DNA from 2 places in the Psychrobacillus sp. Z16_25 genome. Region 2 is predicted to be linked to the other one. Evidence: riboswitches for the same ligand, from Rfam matches in the RefSeq annotation. Region 2 holds a riboswitch; the other holds the start of a gene.

Region 1 (12,299 bases), on a different contig from region 2:
ATTGGAGCTATTAGAGCGAGAGGGGCTGGAGAACGTATATGCAAGGCATGAGCTAATGAAAAACATGACTCGAGCAGCATGTAAGGCGCACGGCATACCGCTTCTAACAGAAGACGTCTCAGCATCTCCTACTGTGACAGCAGTCCAGCCGGCTGATTTCGATCCAGAGGAATTTCGAAAAGTATTAAAGAAAGAGTTTGCGATTACGGTTGCCGGCGGGCAACAGCACCTTACCGGTAAAATTCTTCGAATTGGGCATATGGGCTATTGTTCTCCAGCAGATCAGCTGCAACTGATAAGTGCAATGGAGGTAGTATTGAAAAAGATAGGGAAAAACATAGAGCTTGGTAAAGGTATAGCCGCAGCTCAACAAGTCTATTTAGGGGAAGGAGCGAACTAACTATGTTCAAAATTCTAATTAGCGATCCACTTAGTGAAGAGGGTATCTTTCCTTTAAGAGAGGCAGAAGGGTTCTCGATTGTAACAGATACCTCTTTAAGCAGAGAAGAATTAGCTGAAAAAATTGGTGAATATGATGCATTACTCGTGCGCAGTCAGACACAAGTTACAAGAGAAATAATCGAGAGAGGGACTAATCTAAAGATAATCGGCAGAGCTGGAGTAGGAGTGGATAATATCGACCTCTCTGCTGCTACCGAGCGTGGAATTATCGTAGTTAATGCTCCTGACGGTAATACAAATTCAGCAGCGGAACATACAATTGCGATGCTTATGGCACTTGCTCGAAAAATACCTCAAGCATTCCATGCCTTAAAAAATCAAAAATGGGATCGGAAAAGCTACATAGGAGTGGAAGTGAAAAACAAAACTTTGGGTGTCGTAGGATTAGGCAGAATTGGTGCGGAGGTAGCTGCAAGAGCAAAGGGTCAACGGATGAATGTTATTGCTTATGATCCATTTTTAACTCCTGAGAAGGCTGAAAAGCTTGGTGTAGAATTCGGGACAATCGACGAGGTTATAAAGGCAGCAGATTTTATCACTGTTCATACACCGTTACTAAAGGAAACGCGTCATTTAATTAATAAAGAGGCTTTTGAGAAAATGAAGGAAGGTGTTCAAATTATCAACTGTGCTCGTGGCGGCATAATTGATGAGGACGCACTTTATGATGCTATTGTATCAGGAAAGGTTGCTGGTGCAGCGCTTGATGTATTTGAAGAAGAGCCTTTTGTAGATCATCGCCTGCTAACTTTGCCACAGGTGATTGCTACTCCGCACTTAGGAGCTAGTACGGTAGAGGCACAGGAAATCGTAGCAGTGGATGTTTCTTATGATGTCGTTAGCTTTTTACAAGGAGGGGTAGTGAAGAATCCGGTAAACTTACCATCAGTATCGAAGGATGTAATGGCAAAAATAGAACCCTTCTTTCATCTGGTTGAAAAGCTTGGGTCTTTCTTGAGCGATCTTACTACAGGAGTGCCCGAGGAATTAAATGTTACTTATTCAGGAGACTTAGCTAACGTAGAGGTGAAGCCTTTAACCAGAAATACAGTAAAGGGCCTACTAAAAAGCAAGCTGGGTGAGTCTGTTAACGATGTAAATGCTCAATATCATGCAGAACGTATTGGTATTGTAGTAAATGAGCAGAAAACATCAAAATCCAAGGGCTTTACAAGTCTCGTTACTGTCGAAGTGAAAACGGCCGAGGAAACAAGAACAGTTTCAGGGACGTTACTCAATGGTTTAGGTCCTCGAATCTTGAGGGTAGATGATTTTATCGTGGATGTAGTACCTGAAGGGCATTTGCTATTCATTCGACATAAGGATCAGCCGGGTGCAATCGGTCGTGTTGGGACATTACTCGCAAAAGAAGGAGTCAATATTGCGACAATGCAAGTAGGCCGCTCAGAGATTGGCGGAGATGCCATTATGATGCTCTCTATTGACAAAGCGGTAGAGGAAAGTGGTATCGGCCGGTTAAAGGGCTTAGAAGATATTTATGATGCCACAGCTATTAACTTGTAAATAAAAGAACCTCTTAGAGAGAAGAAAGCTTGTAAAATCTCTCTAAGAGTTTTATCGCGAGTAGGTGAATGATCATTGTTCACTTGCTCGCTTTTTTTATGACGTGGATTTTCATTGTGTCACCCAGTCATTGTATATAAAATTTTCTATTTACCAGAAGTCTCAGGATCATATAGGAGCTTGTGTTTTATTGGTTTGGTTCCTCTAAGATTTGTAGTAATTCTCTTAAGCTTGTAATGGTATATGTAGGAATGACATCGGTGGAAGGCTTTTTATTTTCCCGATTAATCCATACTGATTTAATACCAGCTTTTGAGGCTCCGAGAATATCAGTCATTAAGTTGTCTCCGATCATTAGCGCTTCCTCCTTAGAAACAGAGGCTAGCTCTAACGCATGCATAAAGATGGAGGGGTCTGGTTTGCCTTTGCCGAAAGCGCCTGAGATTACGATGTGGTCAAAGTAAGGCGCGATTTCTGGCGTGATAGAAAGCTTCTTGTTTTGAAGGCTTGGAGAGCCGTTTGTCATAAGAAGTAACGTATACTTTCCTTTTAAGTATGCTAAAATTTCAAAGGTGTCTTCATATACAAAGGGACTTTCTTTTCGCATAACCGGAAAATATGCGGCAAGCTCCATTCCTAGTTTCTCGTCTTCTATACCTAATTTTCTTAATCCTCCAGTCCAAGTATCCACTTGATAGTCTTTGATAAGAGCCTTCATTTTTTGAAAGTCTTCCCCTGGGTCATCAAAGGTTCCCCACAGACCTTCAAAGGGATTAATGCCAATCATTTTAGTGAATGGACGAGTTTCATATGTATCATATAATCGTTCTGCTTCTTCTCTTACAGCTTTTTCTAAACAACTAGCCTCCATTCCTGTCTTGCTGGCAGCATAGTTGCATGTTTTTAGAAAGGCGGTCTCCACACTTTTCTTATCCCATAGCAACGTATCATCTAAATCAAAAAACAAAGCTTTCATTTGTTCGCCTCCGTCATTCTCTTTCTAATAACTTTACCGTAGAAAAGAAAGAAAATCAGCAGAAAATTCTAATTTTCAATGTTATGATTGATAGCGAACCACCCTTCTACTAAAATCGTTATATAGGTGGGAGTGAAAAAAACATGCAAGTGATTATAAATTATTTAGATGATATGCTATTTTTTATATTAATTGCACTTCCTTTAGTTTTAATCTGGAGACTACTTAGATGGAAAAAGAGGGGCTTTGAATGGCGGGAATGGCTACATGAAATGGGCATTTTTATTCTCGTTTTAGTGATGATTGGGTTGTTCTCTCAAACGATCCTGCCTAAGAACGGTTTGACAGAGCCTTCCATTGAGCATGTAAATCTCGAGTTTTTTCGTGTTTTTAGGGAAACGTATAATGCTATTATTTATCTTAGATTCTGGGAGCCCTTCTATATAAATTTTTTAGGGAACATCATTCTATTTGTTCCTTTAGGTTTTCTGTTACCTCTCCTATTTACAAAACTAGAAAATGGTCTATTTACAGTTTTCATTGGTCTAAGCATTTCTTTGGCTATAGAAATAATGCAGTTGCCGCAGCATAGAAGTAGTGACGTAGACGATCTCTGGTTAAATTCATTAGGTGCGCTAGTGGGCTTTATCATTTACCGGATATTGAAGTATAAGTATCCTGCTTTTACTCGACTCTTTAAAAAACTACGGGATAGAAGTTTATACAAAGAAGGTAACGGGTAAATATTTCTTGCATGAGAATGTAAGGAGAGAGACAAATGATGATAAAGAAAGATTCTAAAATAGAGGAAAAAAGAGATTTCATGATAGAGGATTTAGTAAATCACGGTATATATAAAGCTGATGGAAGACAATTATATGAATTAAATCTATATGAGCTGACGAAAAAATATTTAGTGGAAAATGAACGAAAAAGTGCATTCTAAGGAGTGCACTTTTTTATATTGCATAGAATATCTAATATATCTGATTTCGATTGGAAATGTGGTACACTTGAGTATAAATACAATTTAGGTGGAGAGAAATTTGACAGTGATAGATCAATTAAATGAACATTTACAGGCGAAATGGAAGAAAGCTAATTTTTCTTTTGAAATGCCAATACAAACTGAGTTAATCCCTCCTATGCTGGATGGCTCTGATATAGTAGCAGAATCTCCAACTGGGACAGGGAAGACGCTTGCCTATGTCCTGCCTTTATTACAAAAGGTGGATCCTTCCAAGAAGCAGACGCAGGGGCTTATTATGGTCCCATCTCAGGAATTAGGGATGCAAATTATAGAAGTGCTAAGAGAGTGGGCTTCAGGTTCTGAGGTTACGGTAGCGCAGTTAATTGGTGGAGCAAATATAAACAGACAAATAGATGCCTTAAAGAAGAAGCCGCATATTGTCGTAGGGACACCGGGTAGATTACAGGAATTAATGAGAGTGAAGAAGCTGAAAATGCATGAGGTACGTATGATTGTGTTAGATGAAGGCGATCAGCTTCTAAGTAGAGATCATCGAACAACAGTGAAATCATTAATCGAAGCAACTGTTGAGAGACAAATTGTCGTCACGTCGGCCACGATTACGGAAGAAATAGAATTAGTTGCAGAAAGAATGATGAAAGATCCTGTTCGAATAAGTATCTCTAAAGAGGACATTCCTGCTCAAGGTGATGTTGTTCATAGTTTCGTGAAAGTAGAGCAACGAGAAAAAACAGAATTTTTAAGAAGACTTTCTCATATGAAAGATATGAAAGGCTTGGCGTTTGTGAATAGCTTAGACCAGCTTCAAATGAAGGATGCGAAGCTATCTTATCGTGATGCTCCTATTGTAGCGTTACATTCAGAGATGAAAAAAGAGGAAAGAAAGAAAGCGTTAGATGATTTTAAAAATGGAAAAGTGAACATCATGATTGCTACTGATGTTGCTGCTAGAGGTTTGGACATCTCCGGATTGACACATGTTATACACGTAGACGTGCCACATTCAATCGAGCAATATTTACACCGATCCGGACGAACTGGAAGAGCAGGGAACGATGGGGAAGTATTAACGCTCTTATCGTATCCGGATGAAAAAACATATAAGAAATGGACAAAGGGACTCCCTAGCAAGCCAGTACAAAAGGTTTGGTATCGTGGGAATTTAGTGGAGGGCTCCTCCAAAATGGTGAACAAAAAGGGGAAAAGGTAAGATGACATTTCAAGAAAAATTAGAAGAATATGCCGAATTGATTGTTAGGGTAGGATTAAACATTCAAAAGGGGCAGCCACTTCTAATTAATACCACAACCGAGACTCTTGAGCTGACTAGACTAATTGTAAGAAAAGCATATGAGGCTGGTGCGATACGAGTAGATGTTAGTTACACAGACGAGCCTACAACTAGAATGTTCTACGATTTAGCACCCGACGAGGCGTTTTCTGCTTATCCTGAATGGATCAAAGTACAACGAGAAGAGCTGGTAAGAAACAATGGGGCTATTCTATGGATTGATGCGGATAATCCCGACTTATTAGAGGGAGTGGCAATTGAAAGAATCTCTAAATACCAAAAAGCGGGCGGAGAAGCTTTGGTTAACTACCGAAAGGCCGTAATGAATGATGAGATTACATGGTCAATTGTAGCGATGCCTTCTCCAAAGTGGGCAGAAAAGGTATTCCCAGATTTAGAGCCAGAGAAACAAATGGAGGCTTTATGGGAGTTAATTTTTCAAGTTGTTCGTGTCGGAGAAGGAACAGCTGTTCAAAAATGGCAGGAACATATTCATAATCTAGAGAAACGTGCTGCTATGTTAAATGAAAAACGTTATAAAAAACTACATTACGTAGCTAGCGGAACAGACATAGTGGTTGAACTACCAAAGGATCACTTATGGATTTCAGGCGCAAGTAAAAATGCAAAGGGTACTTCCTTTATCGCAAATATGCCAACGGAGGAAGTATTTACTGCTCCTCTTAAGACCGGCGTAAACGGCTACGTTAGTAACACCAAGCCTTTTATTTACCAAGGGAACATGATTGATGGCTTTAGGCTGACCTTTGAAAATGGGGCTATTACGAAGGTAGAGGCGAAGCAAGGTGAAAACTTGCTAAAAGAACTAATACAAACAGATGATGGAGCAAAATATTTAGGTGAAATTGCGTTAGTGCCCCATGAATCACCTATATCTGCCTCTAATGTACTGTTTTACAATACGCTATTTGATGAAAATGCATCTAATCACTTTGCGATTGGAGAAGCGTACCCAACCTGTGTAGAAGGGGCAAAGGGATTAAGTGAAGAAGAGCTGAAAGAGCTAGGGATTAACACATCTATCGTCCATGAGGATTTCATGGTCGGAAGCGCTGAAATGGATATAATAGGAGAGCTGCCTGATGGAACAGAGGAGCCTATTTTCCGAAAGGGAACATGGGCATTTTAAGGAGCTGAGTGTGGTGAAGAGCTGGCTAAATCTAGTCATTTTAATTGCATTACTTTTTACTGCTGTACCAGTAGAAGCAAAAGGAAAAGAAGTATATATTGCTATAGGTGACTCGCTCGCAGCCGGACAAACGCCAAATCAGGCAATCGATGCCGGTTATACAGATTTAATAGCGCAAGAGCTTCAACGTGCTGGTCGCCTTTCTTATTTTTCTAAAGCGTTAAGCTTTCCGGGGTATACCACCTCTCAAGTAATGGAAAGTATCCAAACCGAAGAAGCCGCGAAGCTATTAAAAAATGCCACTCTCGTCACAGTATCTGCTGGAGCAAACGATTTATTAAGGCTAGTACAAGTGAAATCAGGAACTGTTGCATATCAACAGATACCTGCAGACTTTGCCCTAAATGGAGTCCGAAAGAACCTTGAGAAAATAATACATGAATTGAAAGAGCTTGCTCCTAAGGCGGATATCTATATAATGGGTTATTATGATGCCTATCCACATGTTAGCGAGAAACAAAAGGTTGGGCTAAAAGAAGAGTTATCTGTCCTTAACCAAATTTTACGTAGTCAGGCTGAAAAAGTCGGAGCGAAATATGTGCCGGTAGAAGAAGCATTCAAGGGAAAAGAGAAAGAGTTAGTGACTAATGCATCGGATGTCCATCCAAGCATGGAGGGGTATCGCATAATGGCTAACACCTTTTTCACCCAATATGATCAACGTCTTTCAGTAGTGAAAACAGAGCTGCCAAAGCCTAATCCACTGACGTTTGAAGAAATCATACAGGCTAGACAACGGAGTACAGAGGAGGGAGTGACCAAGAGTACAATGAACGGTTATCTCTCTTTAACTGAATTAAAAGCTTACACATGATTTCAAGCTGTATTAGTTTACCGATGAAAATAGAGGGTGGTCAGGAGTAACTTCCTGGTCCACCCTCTATTAATTTTCTTATGTGTTCCCTGTAATGGAGATTACTGACTTTTTCTAATCCACTTGAACTGGTTACATGTAACCTACCTTACTGGTTTCTTTGCTTTCATTACTTTTCGGATTATGGGATACACTACAGGTCCCCATTTCATCGCAGTCTTTATGAGAGATTTTATTTTCATGCTATCCGCTCCTTATTTTGTCTATATTTTTTTATTCCCCAACCCTGTTTTCCATAAACATTTAACGGAGAACCTTAATACCTTGTACAATGTTCCAAATCAGAAGGATACCATAAACAAGCATGTAGAGGAGCATAAGAATAATAGGTAATACAATCGGACCCAATGAAGTTCCATCAGCTGGTATAGAGAATATATTTAAAAAAAGTGAAAAAAATAGGATGACAGTTAGAATGACAGGGAAAATATGTGATATTAGAGATCTTTTCGCATGGTATTTTACCTCTCTATCCTCTGAAATGAAATAGACGATGATAGGTAATAGAAAAGGAGCAAAAAGAATAGAAAAATAAGACAGAGAACTTAAAATTTTGTTTGTTTCCATAAAGGTCTCCTTTAGATAGGTTAACTACTATACGTGTTTACAGGAGTTTTGGTTTCACTGTAATGCAAAAGAGACAAGGATGTCTTTATAGGTTTCGACAGACTCGATGGATACCCATTCCTTATCACCGTGCCAATCTCCTCCTATCGGTCCGTACTCAATTGCCCCTGCTCCTTTAGCCGCATAATATCTTGTGTCCGCTGCACCGTGCTGTCCAAATAAAACGGTTGGTTTGTCTCTTAAGTGGTTTGCAATAGATTGTAGCGTTTGGATATACTTGTTATCCTCTTTGTTCGTGATAGCAGGGGATTTGCCTTGCAATACAACCTCGCTTCCTGGATACTTTGCTATTAGTTCTCTTATCTCTTCGGTAATTGCTTCTATATCTTGCCCAGGTACAAAGCGCAGAGAATAACTAATAACGCATTTATCAGGAACCATATTGTATCTTTCTCCTGCCTCTATTTTTGCCAAATTTAGAGATGGATAATCATAATAAGCATTACTAGCCGTCATAAAGGAACATTTACGTAGCTCTTGATCTAATTCCATTGCTTTTTCAATGGCATTTATCCCTTCCCAAGGTCTACTTCCGTGCGCTGATTTTCCTTTCACGATAAAGTCCCATTGAAGAATCCCCTTTGCTTGAAGGCCGATGTTCAAGTTAGTAGGCTCCCCACAAATAACGAAATCTCCAAAGTGCCCTTGCTCAACTATGTGCTTGGAGGTCTTTCCACCCTTTTCTTCATCTGTGGCAATATGGAGCTGTACTCGTTTCGTCAATTGTTCTTGACTTTGAGCTAATCTACAAAATGCTTCCATCATCGCTGCAACTCCAGCCTTCATATCAGCAGCTCCTCTACCAAAAAGCTGATCTCCCAGTATATAAGGAGTAAACTGCTCGATATTTCCTGGCACTACGTCAATGTGCCCGTTCCATACAATACATTCTTCTCCTGTGCCTAATTCTGCCAGGAGCATTAGCTTGGAATCTAATTCATAGGTGGTACAAGTAACTCCACGCTCTTCTAGCCAATCCTTACAGAAGATAAGTGCCTCATTAGCTCCCTCGATTGTGTCGCTTTTAATTCTTATCAAATCCATTAGTAACTGAATCAAGCTATCACTCCCTCTCCAATATTACTTATCTATTATTTTACCCCAAGGCTTGCATTATCTAACTTCTTCCATTAAAATGAACTCGAATATAATAAAAATCGAAACCACAGGGGGCGTCGCTTTAAGCGGCTGAGATAGTACCCTTTGAACCTGTAAGTTCATGCTTGCGTAGGGATGTGGATAGAATCTGACAATCGCGCGGTGTCTGGCTCTGTCCCACGGCGTTTTTTTTGTGGTTAAAAAGGGGAGAGATCATGAAGAATACTCGTGTTGTATTGTTAGTGGAGATTGCTATTTTTGCTGCGTTAGGTTATGTGTTGGATATGATTGGGTTCGGAATGCCACAAGGAGGAGACGTTTCTTTTGTGCTCGTTCCAATTATACTAATTGCTTTTCGTAGAGGGATTGTAGCAGGCTTAGTTACTGGGTTTTTAGTTGGACTTTTACAGGTGGCAACAGGAAGAATTTCTACCGCACCATTATCCTTTGAGATTGTTGTTATACAGGTAATTATGGATTATTTCTTGGCGTATATGGTTGCAGGGTTTGCAGGACTATTTAGGGGCTCTTTCTTGACGGCACTGGAACGACAGGACAAAAAACAAATGATATTAGTGGTAACCTTAGGTGCACTTCTTGCTTCTTTTCTCCGTTATCTTGCTCATGTAATATCTGGCATACTATTCTTTGGTGAGTTTGCAGAGGGGAATGTCATTCTCTATTCACTGGGCTATAATGCAACCTATATGATTCCTGTTTTCCTATTAGCAGCTATTATATGTTCTTCTCTATTCGTAAAGGCTCCACGCCTTATACTGCCTAAATAACGTGAAATATGGTATGATATTTGTACAGTTATAATCATATTAGATGTATATAAATAGAAGCATCTAGTAGGAGAAGGGATCTTGTTAAGATGATTGTACAAACAAATGAAGATTTACAAGCTTTAAAAAAAATTGGCCAAATAGTTGCTGAAATACGAGAAGCGATGAAGGCTGCAACAAAGCCAGGTGTAACCACAAAAGAGCTTGACGAAATTGCAGGAAGAATGTTTGAAGAAAAAGGTGCTGTGTCAGGCCCAGTGGGTGAATATGACTTTCCTGGTTTTACTTGCATCAGTGTAAATGAAGAGGTTGCCCATGGTATTCCAGGCTCAAAGGTAATCCAAGAAGGCGACCTGGTAAACATAGATGTTTCTGGTTCTTATAATGGATATTTTGCTGATACAGGTATTTCTTTCGTAGTTGGCGAGGGGTATGAAAGTAAGGAAAAGCTTTGTAAGGTAGCTGAAAGTGCTTTTAATCGTGCAATGACGAAGGTAAAGGCTGGATCTAGATTAAATCAAATAGGTAAAGCAGTGGCTAGAGAAGCGAAAGATAATGGATTAACGGTTATTATGAACCTAACTGGTCACGGAATTGGTAAATCGCTTCATGAAGCGCCACAGCATGTACTAAATTATTATGATGCATGGGATCCAACTATTCTGAAAGAGGGGATGGTTTTAGCAGTAGAGCCATTCATCTCCGAAAAGGCAGAGCATATCGTGGAATCTGGCGATGGTTGGACGTTTGTTACTCCAGATAAATCGCTAGTGGCTCAAATCGAGCACACGATCATCGTGACAAAAGATACACCAATTATTCTAACAAAATTAGATTAATCTTAGATTTCTTGGAAACAAAGTTGAGTATAGAAAAACGTCTGCGAAATATTATTTCGCAGACGTTTTTTTTATAAAGAAAATACCAAATATTAACACAGCACTTAAAAATAGCGAAGCTGTAGATATTAGTAACTCATTAAACATATGGCGGAAAGCTATGCCTATAAATGCCCAAATAAATACAAGTATAATTGCGCGGTCATTAAAATGATAACGGAAATGAAGGGCAATAGCAGTTGCAATGGTTAGAAAAATAACCACCCAAAGGGAGTTAGTCATACCAAAGCCACTAAACTCATAGTAGGTTAACACATAATCAAGGTTTGCAAAATTGGCTACAAAGATCCACCCTAAATAGATAGAAATCGGTAATCTACTCTTCCAGTTCTTTTCTTCTGTTGAATAGCTTAAGTAGAGTAAGAAAAGGGACCAAAGTAAAGCGATATTTGTGACTAATGAATAGCTGAATTTTTCATAATGCCATAAGTAAATCCAAGAAATATTAAATATGCAGGTTGCTAGAAACAAAGCTACTCTCGTTAAAGGAACTCTTTCTCCGTTGCGATATTCTTTAATGATATTCCATATCCAAAAGGCCAATAAAATGTATATAAATATCCAAATAGAAAATACATAATTAGCAGGAGTGAATAGCGCAGGAATTCTAGCAGAAATAGCCCCAGTGGTTTGCCCATTAATAGGAAGTGTGTTGGCTAATATATTGATTGAGATCACAGCAATATAGCCAATTACCAAAAGGATAATTTTAATCATACAACCCCCCTCCTTCTATCTAATAAGTATACCTTCGAAATATATGAACGACAAATTCAATTATGGGAATTATGTGACAAAAAAACGAATAATCAACAGGAATGCTTTAAAACAATGATATAATACAAATGATGTAAATATTTAAAATAGGGGGAATATTTAGATGATAAAACAAGACTATTCAAATGTCTGGGATCTTGACTGCTTTTTTCCAGGTGGAAGTAAGTCTCCAGAATTAAGAGCACATCTAGACAAAGTAAAGGAAAGCTTAGTAGTTTTCGAAAGAGAAACAGCTCGCTATGAAATCCCTTCCTCGATACAGGATGTCCAACTTATGCGTAATACTATTGAAGAGCTAAAGGATATAGCCATTCATTTGTCTCAAGCTAGTGCTGTTATCTCTTGCTTCCTTGCACAGGATACGAGAGATAAACAAGCGGCTCTTTTACAAGGAGAAACTAGTGCATTATATGCAAAATTGTCTTCTATCATGCTTTCTATCCAACAATCTTATAGTAAGGTTGAGGATACAGTTTGGGAGCAATTGTTACAAACGGAGGAGCTATCTCCTTTTTATTTTGTTTTGAACGAGTGGAGAGAAAAAGCAAAGAAAGCGTTGTCTGAAAAAGAAGAGGACTTAATCACAAAATTAGAAGTGGATGGATACCATGCATGGGGTCAACTGTACAATATGCTGGTGGGAGACATGAAGATTAAGCTCACAAATGACGGGAAAGAAGAGCTCTTATCGGTTGGCCAAGCAAATAATTTAAGCTCCCATCAAAACAAGGATGTTAGGAAAGAGGCACATGAAGTTTTGGAAAGCTCTTGGGAAGAGAAGG
Region 2 (12,299 bases):
TCCCTGTTACACCATCTGCAACAAACCCAGCTCCTTTTGTAAAGCTAGGGGATATTGCAAAAATTGAGTTAGTTGGTAAGGTACAATCGGTATCTCGTACGAATGGCGAGGATGCGATTGCTATTCAGATCGTAAAAGCACAGGATGCTAATACGGTAACAGTCGTTAATGAAGTGAAAGAGTTAATTGAAGAAGAGCAAAAAAATATCGAAGGTCTAAATATTGATTTATCGTTAGACCAAGGTGCTCCAATCCAAGAATCTGTAAACACAATGATTGAAAAGGCGCTTTTTGGTGGTTTAATAGCTGTTTTAATCATTCTATTATTCTTACGTGATTTCAAATCTACTATTATTTCGATTGTTTCGATACCAGTTTCTATCTTTATGGCATTGTTGCTATTGAACTGGTTAGATATTACGTTAAACATTATGACATTAGGTGCGGTTACGGTTGCGATAGGTCGGGTAATTGATGACTCGATTGTTGTAGTGGAAAATATTTATCGTCGCCTGCATCTGAAGAGCGAGAAGCTAACAGGTCGTGCCTTAATTCGTGAAGCTACGATTGAAATGTTCAAGCCTATCCTTTCTTCTACATTAGTAACAGTAGCAGTATTTGCTCCGTTGATTTTTGTAGGTGGAATGGTTGGGGAATTATTCTTACCGTTTGCATTGACAATGACTTTTGCTCTTGGAGCATCATTAATTGTCGCTATCACAATCGTTCCGGCGCTTTCTCACTTCTTATTCAAGAAAAAGCTATATGGTGAGAAAACAGAAAGCTCTCATAAAGAGCAAGGAAAAATGTCTGGCTGGTATAAGAGAATCCTTGAATGGACTCTAAATCATAAGATTATTACTTCTTTAGTTTCTATTGCTTTATTAGTAGGAAGCTTGATGTTAACACCGTTAATCGGCTTTAGCTTCTTAGGTAGTGAAGAAGAGAAGGTTATGTATTTAACTTATACACCAGAAGCAGGAGAACTTGCTGAAGACACAGAGAAAAATGTGGCTGCAGTAGAAGAAGAATTGTTACAGCGAACAGATATAGACATCCTTCAGGTGTCGATCAATGATTCAGAAAGCTCGGATCCGATGGCTTCTATGATGGGTGGAGGATCAGGCGGAGCATTAATGTTCATAACCTTTGATCCAGAGATGGAAAACTTCCCAGAGGTTCGTTCAGAAATTGAGGAATATGTATTCAATATTGGGCAATCTGGTGAGTGGAAGAGCCAAAACTTCTCAACAGGTATGTCGTCTAACGAGCTGAGCTATACATTCTACAGTGAAGATTTAGATAAGCTTTATGAAGCTGTTGGAATGGTAGAAAAAGTAATGAGTGAAAACGATGGACTTGAAAAAGTTTCATCAAGTGCAGAAGAAAGCTATGTAGAATATACATTCAAAGTAGAGCAGGATGAGCTGCTTCAGTATGGTTTAACAACAGGTCAGATTGTCATGATGTTAAATCAAAACAATACAAAAGAAGTATTAACTACACTTGAAAAAGACGGTAACACAGTAGAAGTTATCGTACAGCATAAAGATGTTGAGGTACCAAAATCTATTGATGAAATGCTAGCTCAAGAAGTGCCTACTGCATTAGGTACAACGATGAAGCTATCTGAGTTAGTAACAGTGGAAGAGGGCACAACACTAAATACACTTGCTCGTAGTGGTGGAGAGTATTATGCAACTGTTTCAGGTACTATCATCGGAGACGATATTTCGAAGGCTTCTTCAGAGGTAGATGAAGCAATTGATAAGTTAGATTTACCAAAAGGCGTAACAATCGGCGTTGCTGGTGTTACAGCTGATATGGAAGAAACGTTTACTCAGCTTGGAGTAGCAATGCTAGCAGCTATCGCAATTGTATACTTCATCCTTGTAGTAACATTTGGTGAAGGGGTAGCGCCATTCGCAATTCTATTCTCTTTACCATTCGCAGTAATTGGATCATTCGTAGGTCTTCTAATTGCAGGAGAAACAATTTCCGTACCAGTTATGATGGGTCTCCTCATGTTGATTGGTATCGTTGTAACAAACGCAATCGTATTGGTAGACAGAATCATCCATATGGAACGCGATGGTATGACTATGCGTGAAGCGATTCTTGAAGCTGGTGCAACGCGTCTACGTCCAATCCTGATGACAGCAATTGCAACAATTGGAGCATTGCTACCACTGGCATTTGGTTCAGGCGGAAGTGGGCTAGTCTCTAAAGGATTAGGAATCACCGTAATCGGCGGTCTAGCAAGTTCGACATTATTAACGCTAATCGTCGTGCCAATCGTATATGAAGTACTATCAAAAATGTTCAAGAAAAAACGTAACGAAGTACAAGATAACTAATTAGAAAGCCTGCAGGGTCAACCCTGCAGGCTTTTTATATGTGGAGAAAGAAGTTTTTATTTTGTTCTGGAGAGTAAGTTATCTATGATAAAATAAAACTATCATTAACATTTATTTGAAAATTTGGGTCTGGAGAGGTGTAAAATTGAAGATTGATCATTTGGTTCTTAATGTTGATAAATATGTACAAGAAGAGGAGCAATATATCAACTCTGTTCATGTGGCTGGGCTTCCGTACAAGCCTAAATGGGGGAAAGGGGCAAAGGGATTTAAGGTATCTAACATCTGGATTGGTCAGGAGTATTTTGAGTTAGTACATATAAAGACGCAAGATGGTGGTGGATGGGTAAAGGAGTGGACAGGTAAGTATCACGAGGGGCATAGAGGGTTAATTGGCTTTGCATTGGAGGTTGAGGATATAGATGATACTTATCAAAGGTTAATTAGTCATAACATTCCTGTGACACCACCAGAGCCACTAAAATTTCGATGGTTCTTTAACCTTTTTAGTAAAACAATGCCCTGGCGTAATGCTTATTTACCAATGTTTAAAGGGGTTCCTTTCCAATTTTTCCTGCAGCAGCTAAATGATGAGAAGGCCAAAAACTTTATGACGCAATATATGGTGCCGAACAGTCGTGACAATCATATCCAAGGGATATCGGAGGTAGTCATTTACGGAGAATTAACAGACAGTGATAAGAAAATCATCTATGCCTTGTTCGATGACTTAGAAGAAAATAAGGAGCAGCTTAAAATTAACTTAGGTAGACAATCAATCCGTTTTATTCAGTCACCCTCTTATAAAGTGGAAGTAATCTTAGAATGTCGAAACAAGGACTATGCAAATAAGGTAGTGGACATTCATAATCTCCAAATAAAAAATTCTGGGTTGATACAATAAAGGGCAATGGCAGGCTCCAATTAGTTCCTGCCATTCCTTTTTTGTTACTACTTCCATTCCAGGATCTCTAAACGATTCCCAAAAGGATCCGCCAAGTAAATTCTATTTGCCCCAGGTAAGTCGTAGTCTTCGATAAAATCTATCTGGTGCTTGGTCAGGTGATCTTTGAGACCTTCAAGGTTTTCTATTTCAAATGCAGGGTGTGCTTTTCTTGCTGGAAGAAAAGGCTCCTCAATGCCGATGTGAATCTGATAATTAGCAAGTTGAAACCAAACTCCACCTTTTTTCTTTAAGCTTGCAGGCTTCTCGATCTCTGTTAATCCGAGAACTCCTACAAAAAATGCACGAGCTTGGTCTTCTGAGCCCCTTGGTGCAGCTAGTTGAACATGGTCAATTCGTTTAAATGTAAAAGACATACGTGTAACCCCCTTTGTATTTACATCATATGACAAAGGAGGTTATTTGAAAAATTTATAATTATTATAGATTTCCATTTGATAAACTTATTACATCATCGAAATAAGCTTCCGAACCGTATTTTTATTTCTAGCTGTTGATGGCATGCTTAATTTTTTCTCAAAGTAATTATTCGTAAATTTCGTTTGATGGTAGTTTTTGTGGTAATGAATGACAATATTTTTATTCGCAATAACTGCAAACTCCTCTTCGACTAATTTGTCTAGCAGCTCTTGCTGTTCTTCGTTTATTTCCTCCTTCAGCATCATTACGTAGGTTTGCTCCTTTTCAAATATTGGATGCAAGCTGATCTGTTGAAGCTCCTCTTTTGTTCGAATAACTACTGGGATTTCAAATCCATATTTTTTAAGCAGTTCTTCTTCTAATGCTTGTATATCATATTCTTTATTTGAGAAAAGTACATTTCCCGTCTGGATATATGTGCGAACATCCTGATAGCCCAGCTCTATAAATAGTTCCTTTAATGATTTCATATCCACCTTGTTCAGTTTTCCTAAATTAATGCCTCTTAACAAAGCGACAAATCCCATATAAATCCCCTCCTATTGTAAGGATAACGATAATTTGGAAAATAATAAAGGTAATATATTTTATACAAAATGTAAAAAATAGTTTACTTTATGTAAAAAATAAGTTACTCTCTTGTTAGAGGTGGTCATATATGGAATCAAAGAGAATTTTAAGTAACAGAATAACGGTGCTAAGAGCTGAAAAGGGGTTGTCTCAAAAGGAGGTGGCGGATCAACTAGGAGTGAGTAGACAGACGATTATCTCCTTAGAAAAAAATAAATACAATCCATCTTTAAAGCTAGCGTTTGAGCTGGCGTTATTGTTTGAAGTGGATATAAACGATGTTTTCCAATATAAGCTGGAGGGAGAATGAACATGGATTTACTAATAAAGGGGTTTGTCATCTTATATGTAATCATATTTTTTGCATCTGTTTTTCTTACGTTGAAATTTGAATTGGGAAGTGAGGGAAAGGATGAGCGAGGTCATGCTATTGCGCACAAATCATATAGTATCATCTTTCCGTTAGTGCCGCTAGGTTGGTTGTTTATTGAACTATTTCATGATTATATTCAACCGATGGATTATGAAACGTACAAAAGAGCTATATGGTTTTTGTTGACAGGACTCATGATTCTTCATGCTATTTCGATTACGATTCTAAAAAGAAAATACTAGGAGGCTGATCAAGTGAATATATACATGATCGTTGGCATTGGCCTATTTGTAGTTTTCACAATCTTACCGCTGCTTGATAGTGCTAAAAGAACAAAAACTGAAGTAGTAAAAGCCGTTATCAACTTAATCGGGGTTGCGGCATTAGTTATTGGAGTTCTTTTCTATCAGCTAAACTATATATTTGGAGTAATTCTTTTAATTATCCTCACAATCTTGATAGACAAAAATACGTATACGAAAAAAATGCTTCTTGTATACGGTTCTATATTAGTGATTGTTGTAGGGACACTATATTGGGTCTTTCGTGATAATCCGGAATATGTACAGAAACATCTACAAAAGCATCCGGAAAGCAGTTCCTTATATGTATCAAAGGGTGGAGAGCCAATTATTGAATATAACGCTGATACTGTCAGGCCACTAGCGAGCACAGTAAAAATAGTGATCGCGCTTGAATATGCATTTCAGGTGGAGGAAGGAAACCTAGACCCGAAGCAGATGGTTTCTTTGGAAGAGTTAGACAGGCTATATATTGCTGGAACAGATGGAGGGGCCCATGAGAATTGGAAGGCACAGCTTTCTAATAAAAAGGAAGTAACACTTCATGAGGTTGCTGAGGGGATGATTCAATATAGCTCTAATGCAAATACAGACTATCTAATGCATTTGTTAACGATAGAGGCAATCAATGCAAGAATGGTGGAGTTAGGAGTTCAACCCCACGAACCAGTCTACCCAATTGTAGGGGCACTCGCAATTGGACCTTATTTACAGCAAGAGGACTTAGTGAAGGATAACTTAGAGGAAGAGTTAAAAAAGCTATCATACGAAGAGTATCGGACTCTCGCTACTAAATTAAGTGAAGACATGCTTCGTGATGGGAAGAGCTATGGAGATATCTCCAATATTTCATTAAAGGCTCAAAGGGTTTGGTCTGATCATTTAATAGGCTCCTCAGCTAGCGCGTACGGAAAGCTACTAGCTTCTATATCTAGAGATGAATACCCAACTAAGGTTTCTTCTATAATGAGAGAGCTGCTGGAATGGCCTTTAGAAAATGAAGGGAATAAGGAGCGCTTTACCCATATGGGTGCCAAAGGTGGGTCTACTGCCTTTGTATTAAACCAGGCGATGTATATCCAGAATAAGGATGGAGAGCGAATGGAGGTAGTTCTACTGATGGATGATTTAAATTGGTGGAATCGATTACTTTTAACGAATAATATAGACTCCTTTTTGTTAAATATTATCGAGGGGTATGAATTAGAATTGTAAAAAACGCTGTTTAATATGTATTTTAGGTACTTCATTAATATCGAATAATTAATAAATACGAAGGATTTTATTGCTTTCTATACAGTGCTTTCACTAATTGAGTGGGTTCAGCAAAATAGCTTTTTTCGCCCGAATTTTTGTTCAATTTTTGCATCATTAGCCTGGCGGTTGGTATTTAGTCTGCTCGCTTTATTGGGATGAGTTCATTCACACGACCTATATATTTTATAGTTGGATCCTCCTATGTGATTATAGATATGGCTGGGCCACCTCCTGCATATTCTGAAGGGCTTCACTAGCAGTGTTCATTCTTTTGACCAATAGAAGATACAGTTACTTCTAACTACAATTTAGTAGAGGTGAAACAAATGAGACATGCATTAGTGGTTGGTGGAACCGGTATGCTTCGTAAAGTCTGTCTATGGTTGGAAAGGCAGGACTATCAAGTTTCTGTAGTGGGAAGAAATCCAGAGAAGATGAGACAATTGCTAAACAAAGCATCGAATCCTACACAATTTACTCCTCTATTTGGAGATTATCAAAACATTGGGGAGTTAAGAAAACAAGTCGCTGAAACGATAGAGAAAAATGGTCCGATTGAGTTAGTAGTGGCTTGGATTCATTCGCATGCAAAAGAAACACTCTCTACTATTAACGAGGTTGTAAATGAGTCTTGTGGTAAGTGGGAGATGTTTCATGTGCTAGGAAGCAGTACGAACCTAGAAGAAATAAAAAAAGAGATACTTGTAAAAGATCATTGTTCCTATCATCAAATTCAGCTAGGCTTCATAATAGAAAAAGAATTTTCCCGATGGCTAACACATGATGAGATATCAAATGGGGTAGTGAAAGCGATTCAAGAAAAAGTACCAAAGCTTACAATTGGCCAAATAGAGCCTTGGGAGAAACGACCATAAGAAGGACAGTCGAGAAATCTGATATATGCTCGACTGTCCTTTTCCTAAAATCTTTAAACCGGTAACCACCAAGCGCTCAAACAGCTGATAATTAATACGAGTAACAGAAGTTACCCTAGCCTCCATCGCAAATCCCACTCTTTTAGCCTTTCTTACAGCCCCTGATTTAGCTTTGGCTAAGACAAGCGTTGTCCGAAAATAGCCGAAGGAGGTAATGAAGAATGGGATTATGAATAGCGGCCATTTTTTCCATGACACTTTACTAAAGATTAATTGAATGAGAAGAATTCCTATCCAGAAAAGCAAAATACAGACATTAAGACGACTTCTTTTAACTTCCAAGACTTTAGCATCCTATTTACCCCCGTGCGAAGGACTGTTAATGCTCATAGATACTGTCATTACTAAGTGCTTGTGCTCCTCTGAACGAGCCTTTGAAAAAGTCTCCTCATAGAAAGTAAATACATCATGAATATCTCCGTGAATACCACTAGCATAATGCATGGACTCGTTATATACCCCAAACTCTTTTGCCCGCTCGATTTCTCGATAAATGACTTCCATGTAGTTTGGATTGTTCATCGGGTAAAGTGCAAATTGAGAGGATACGTATTGCTTCGTGTCATCTGTATTTGTTATGTCATCTCCTTTATCTAAATAAACATCTCCAGCAGAATCCCCTGGGCAGCCCGCAGAGAAAGTACCAGAGAGTGCGATATGTTCCCCTGTTTTAGCGGCGTGAAGCGTTATAGCCTTTGCCACGTTAAACACATGCACCTGTTTTCCTCTTATGACAGTTGACACATCATCTGTATGCATCCATACATTTGACGTATCCGTTTGCTCCAGCGCCCCTTTAATCACGGAAACAAAATCATTTGTCATTGGGTGAAGAGAAAAGCGAAATCCAACGATTGGACTTAATCCACATTCCATTTTGAAAACCTCCTTTTATTTTTCCATAAAAAAAGCTACATCCGTGAAGATGCAGCCACTATTCCTATGAAAAATGAAGGAAAGTCACCGCACTTCCTCACGCAGGCATTATCCTGATCGAGTAATAAGGGATCGGAGCAGAAGCTCACATCACAGCCAATATTGGGCACCCCTAGTGCAGAAATCGGTATGTAGTTTTCTTATGTTGCCCTCAGTATAAAGAAAGTTGGAAAAATGTTCAAGTGCTTATTTTGTCAAAATTTAAAAAATAGGAAAGTTACGTCTTTCCCTAGAGGGCAAATAGGAGATTGTGAGGTAGGAGTAATCAGCCTCGACATCTCCCACTTGTTAGGGCGGAGAAGTCCTTCACTTGTATCAGTCTTTCCTTTACCCCATTACATTTTCAGGCTAGTTCGCAAATCTTTCTTATCATTTCGCCAGTAACGGGCAGTCAAGCGCAAGAAACCAAGTCACTTGCGCAAGTATGAATGAAGTTACCGCAAGTAAGCCGCTGATTATTACATGTAACGAAAATTGATTCCAATTTATCATTGTGTTCTAGGGACCGACACCATAAATCAGTAACACTTTCCCTCTAAATCAACGGATAAAAAGGTTCATATACCGGGTTTGTATAAAAAGGTGGTCGCTTTCCTATTTGGGGAAGCAGAAAAGGCTGGGCATTTACACTATAATACACCGGTACTTTTTGGTTAGAGTAATTGGTTAATAGCATTTGGACCTGAGGGTGGATAATAACTGGGTTCATCATAGAGGCTCCTTCGTATTTTTTATTACTCTATTCTCTCATTCTCTAAAGCGACACCTCTCCTGGGTGAATATCATACGATATAAAAAAAGGAGGTTTCATTTGTCACAATCATACAACCCAAAGAAAAGTTACCCGATGCATCCGAACTACGGGAAAATTACTAAATACGAGGAAGTGCCAATTACCGTCCCGGAGCAGAGACAGCTCCGGCAGCCAGGCTTTGAAAGTCTGATGGACCCCAAACCAATCATTGAAAACCCACATTATGTTGGTACCGGTAAGTTAGAAGGGAAAGTTGCGCTCATTACTGGAGGGGACAGTGGTATGGGAGCGGCGGCTGCAATCGCATTTGCGAAGGAAGGAGCAGATGTAGCGATTGCTTATTTAGATGAGCATGAGGATGCTTATCGAACTCGAAAGAGAATACAGGAAGTAGGGCAACGGTGCTTACTTATCCCTGGAGACTTGCGAGACAAGGAGCATTGTAAGTATATAGTGGATGCGACCATCAAAGAATTTAATCGACTAGATGTGTTGTGTAACCATGTTGGAATCCAATTTCAGCAAAACAGCTTGCTTGATATTAGTGATGAGCAGTTTGACGATACATTTAAAGTAAATATTTATTCCCATTTTTATACCACTCGTGCAGCTCTTCCGCACTTAAAGCCGGGAAGTTCCATTATAAACACTGCCTCGGTAGTTGCCTTTGATGGTCATCCATTACTCATTGAATATACAGCTACAAAGGGAGCGAATGTTGGATTTACTAGAGCGTTGGCTAAAAGCTTAGTGGATCAAGGAATTCGGGTAAATGCTATAGCTCCAGGGAAAATATGGACGCCACTTATTCCAGCAAGCTTTTCAGAGGATGAGGTGACCAAGGCGGGAAACCCTATGCAGCGTCAAGGTCAGCCCTTTGAGGTAGCCCCATCTTTTGTTTATCTAGCTTCTGACGACTCCCGTTTTGTCACAGGTCAAACACTCCATGTGAATGGCGGTCAGGTATTTGCTTGAGTTGGCCCTTTAATGGGCTGCTTACATAGAAAGTCTAGAAGATGGTCACCAACAAACGCCCTTATTAATAAAATAGTTAGATAGGTTAATGACAATTGGGAGTGAAAATATGGGGGTAATTACAGGTCAGCAGTATATAGACCGTATTGATGGGATGGGAATTGAGGTTTGGCTAGAAGGAAAGCAAATAACAGGGAAGATATCAGAGCATCCGGCATTCAGCGGAGTAATGAAGAGCCAGGCTGCCTTATATGATTTGCAGCATGATGCTCAGAAAAAAGAGTTACTAACATACCCTTCTCCAACTACCGGAGATCCAGTTGGTATATCCTTTTTGGAACCACGGACCAAGGAAGACCTAGTGAAGAGGCGCAAAATGATTAGGGAATGGGCATCTCATACCAATGGACTGATGGGGCGGAGTCCTGACTATATGAATACTGTTCTGACAGCCTTTGCATCCTCGGCTGGTTTTTTAGAGGGAAAGCTAGATTGCTTTCCAGAAAATTTACGAAGCTACTATGAATATGCAAGAGAAAATGATTGTTCCCTAACTCACACCTTTATTGATCCGCAGGTGAATCGCTCTAGTAATTATTTGGATGAAGCAGAGGAGCCGATTAGTGCGAGAGTGGTGGAAGAAAATGAAGATGGGTTGATTATTAAGGGGGCTCGGTTACTGGCGACACAAGGTGGGATAACGGATGAAATTTTTGTCCTATCCAGTGGGCATGTACTAGAAGATGGAAAGGGTTATTCCTTCGCAATTCCGAGTAATACAAAGGGACTTCGTTTTATTTGTAGAGAATCCTTTGCAAGCAACGGTTCCGCTTTTGATTATCCCTTAAGTAGTAGGTTTGAGGAAATGGATACGATCGTAGTGTTCGATAATGTGCTGGTGCCTTGGGAAAGAGTTTTTTTCTATGATAATCAAATGGTTGCCGGTGAGTTTATGGTTCGTAGTTCCTTTCAGCCTTTTGGGATTCATCAAGTCATTACTAGACAAATTGTAAAGACAGAACTTCTATTAGGAATTGCTCAAAAAATTGTTCAAACCATTCAAATCGAAGAATATCAGCATGTCCAAGAGAAGGTAACGGAAATTATTGTGGGATTAGAGACGTTAAAGGCACTTCTTTTGCAATCAGAGCAAGAGGCGAAGCTGAACGAATGGGGTTATATGGAGCCTGACCGTGCTTCTTTACATGCGGCAATAACTATTTATCCAAAAATCTATCCGAGATTTACAGAAATTATTCAACAGCTAGGTGCCAGCGGAATGATGTCTATTCCTAAAGAAGCAGACTTTCAATCGCCAATTAAGAAAGATTTAGAGCAATATTTACAAGCTAGAGGGGCAGATGCGGAGGAGCGAGTGAAGCTTTTCCGATTAGCTTGGGATTTGACAATGAGCCCCTTTGGTACACGACAAACACATTATGAACGCTTCTTTTTTGGGGATCCTGTACGTGTTAGTGGATTGCTATATAGACTTTACGACAAGCAGCAGTATGTGGAGAAAATAAATGTTTTGTTGAAATGATGACCTCTGGTTCTTCGCTGAGTCGGAGGCCAACAGGATGTTGGTCAAGAAAACGTTGTCACACGATGTGACGTTTTTAGTTTTCCCTCCCCAAGGCAAGTCAGCATCAAGTTTAGATTCTTTCTCTTAATTTATCGACCTCTGGTTCTCCGCTGCATCGGACGCTTTCCGCGGGGGAGCGGTGAGTCACAGCCGAACGCTAACGCGTGCCGCTGCTGTGTCTCACCAGTCTCCCTCTCCCGCAGGAGTCGCCGATGCTGCTACGAACCAATAGTGTTTCCTACTAGAAGTAGATTTTGATACATAAATTAACGCAGAAAGCCTACCCTCTAAAAATAAGATGGGATTCCTGTGAGTAAACACTAACACCCTAATTTAAATTTATCTGGATTTTTTCTCCATAGGTTTTTAGATAGTACAAGCCACCGATTTCTAGTGAGAGAGCTTCGTCGCCCGAAGAGAAGTACAGTGTGCGAATCCATTTCTCCGATTGGTCATTGAAATCTCCGGTGGTCTGAAGAGGAACATCTCCATTTATTGTGTGTAAGTTAACCTCATCTAATAGTACTTGAAAATCAGAAGCGATTGTTATGCGTGTCTCTTTTTCATCCTGTTCTATGCTCTGAATCTCGAGCCACTTGTCTCCTACCGTATAGCGGTCAACCTCTATAGGAATTTGCTGGTTTACTTTTTCATAGCCATTAAAGGTATCTAACACTATCTCTAACTGTTCGGTGCCAACAGGAATGGTCTCGTAGAGTAGCTCTACATCATAAGGACCAAACATAGACCTGCTATTTCCTCCTTGGATTATCGGAACCTCTATCCCATCTGCAAGTAATTGTATCCCCATTGTTTCCGCATTTATATTCCGATCCGTATGAAAGTCGAGTGTAGCGGTGATAACAGTAGA

Evidence for each region. A riboswitch is a leader RNA that binds a small molecule or an ion and turns the genes downstream of it on or off. The one in region 2 is predicted to bind thiamine pyrophosphate.
Region 1: linked by a shared signal. The riboswitch ahead of thiT (energy-coupled thiamine transporter ThiT) and the one ahead of AC1VU3_RS17055 (YkoF family thiamine/hydroxymethylpyrimidine-binding protein) in region 2 are both predicted to bind thiamine pyrophosphate.

What each region holds. Positions count from the first base shown of each region.
Region 1 covers NZ_JBXEOV010000013.1:52,143-64,441, reverse strand. Annotated here, with positions in the region: gene AC1VU3_RS13365 (pyridoxal-phosphate-dependent aminotransferase family protein) at 1-400, shown strand, start outside; gene serA (phosphoglycerate dehydrogenase) at 403-1,986, shown strand; gene AC1VU3_RS13355 (HAD family hydrolase) at 2,174-2,962, opposite strand; gene AC1VU3_RS13350 (VanZ family protein) at 3,106-3,705, shown strand; gene AC1VU3_RS13345 (Fur-regulated basic protein FbpA) at 3,741-3,908, shown strand; gene AC1VU3_RS13340 (DEAD/DEAH box helicase) at 4,009-5,163, shown strand; gene AC1VU3_RS13335 (aminopeptidase) at 5,165-6,394, shown strand; gene AC1VU3_RS13330 (SGNH/GDSL hydrolase family protein) at 6,408-7,268, shown strand; gene AC1VU3_RS13325 (magnetosome magnetite crystal formation protein family) at 7,572-7,895, opposite strand; gene AC1VU3_RS13320 (M20 family metallopeptidase) at 7,950-9,014, opposite strand; TPP riboswitch at 9,114-9,206, shown strand; gene thiT (energy-coupled thiamine transporter ThiT) at 9,269-9,841, shown strand; gene map (type I methionyl aminopeptidase) at 9,931-10,680, shown strand; gene AC1VU3_RS13305 (tryptophan-rich sensory protein) at 10,732-11,457, opposite strand; gene AC1VU3_RS13300 (M3 family oligoendopeptidase) at 11,621-12,299, shown strand, end outside.
Region 2 covers NZ_JBXEOV010000029.1:9,331-21,629, reverse strand. Annotated here, with positions in the region: gene AC1VU3_RS17095 (efflux RND transporter permease subunit) at 1-2,357, shown strand, start outside; gene AC1VU3_RS17090 (VOC family protein) at 2,503-3,261, shown strand; gene AC1VU3_RS17085 (VOC family protein) at 3,309-3,677, opposite strand; gene AC1VU3_RS17080 (DUF1697 domain-containing protein) at 3,768-4,268, opposite strand; gene AC1VU3_RS17075 (helix-turn-helix transcriptional regulator) at 4,400-4,621, shown strand; gene AC1VU3_RS17070 (hypothetical protein) at 4,624-4,926, shown strand; gene AC1VU3_RS17065 (serine hydrolase) at 4,939-6,201, shown strand; gene AC1VU3_RS17060 (short-chain dehydrogenase) at 6,570-7,118, shown strand; gene AC1VU3_RS17055 (YkoF family thiamine/hydroxymethylpyrimidine-binding protein) at 7,473-8,054, opposite strand; TPP riboswitch at 8,132-8,238, opposite strand; gene AC1VU3_RS17050 (SDR family oxidoreductase) at 8,962-9,843, shown strand; gene hpaB (4-hydroxyphenylacetate 3-monooxygenase, oxygenase component) at 9,953-11,386, shown strand; gene AC1VU3_RS17040 (DUF4179 domain-containing protein) at 11,757-12,299, opposite strand, start outside.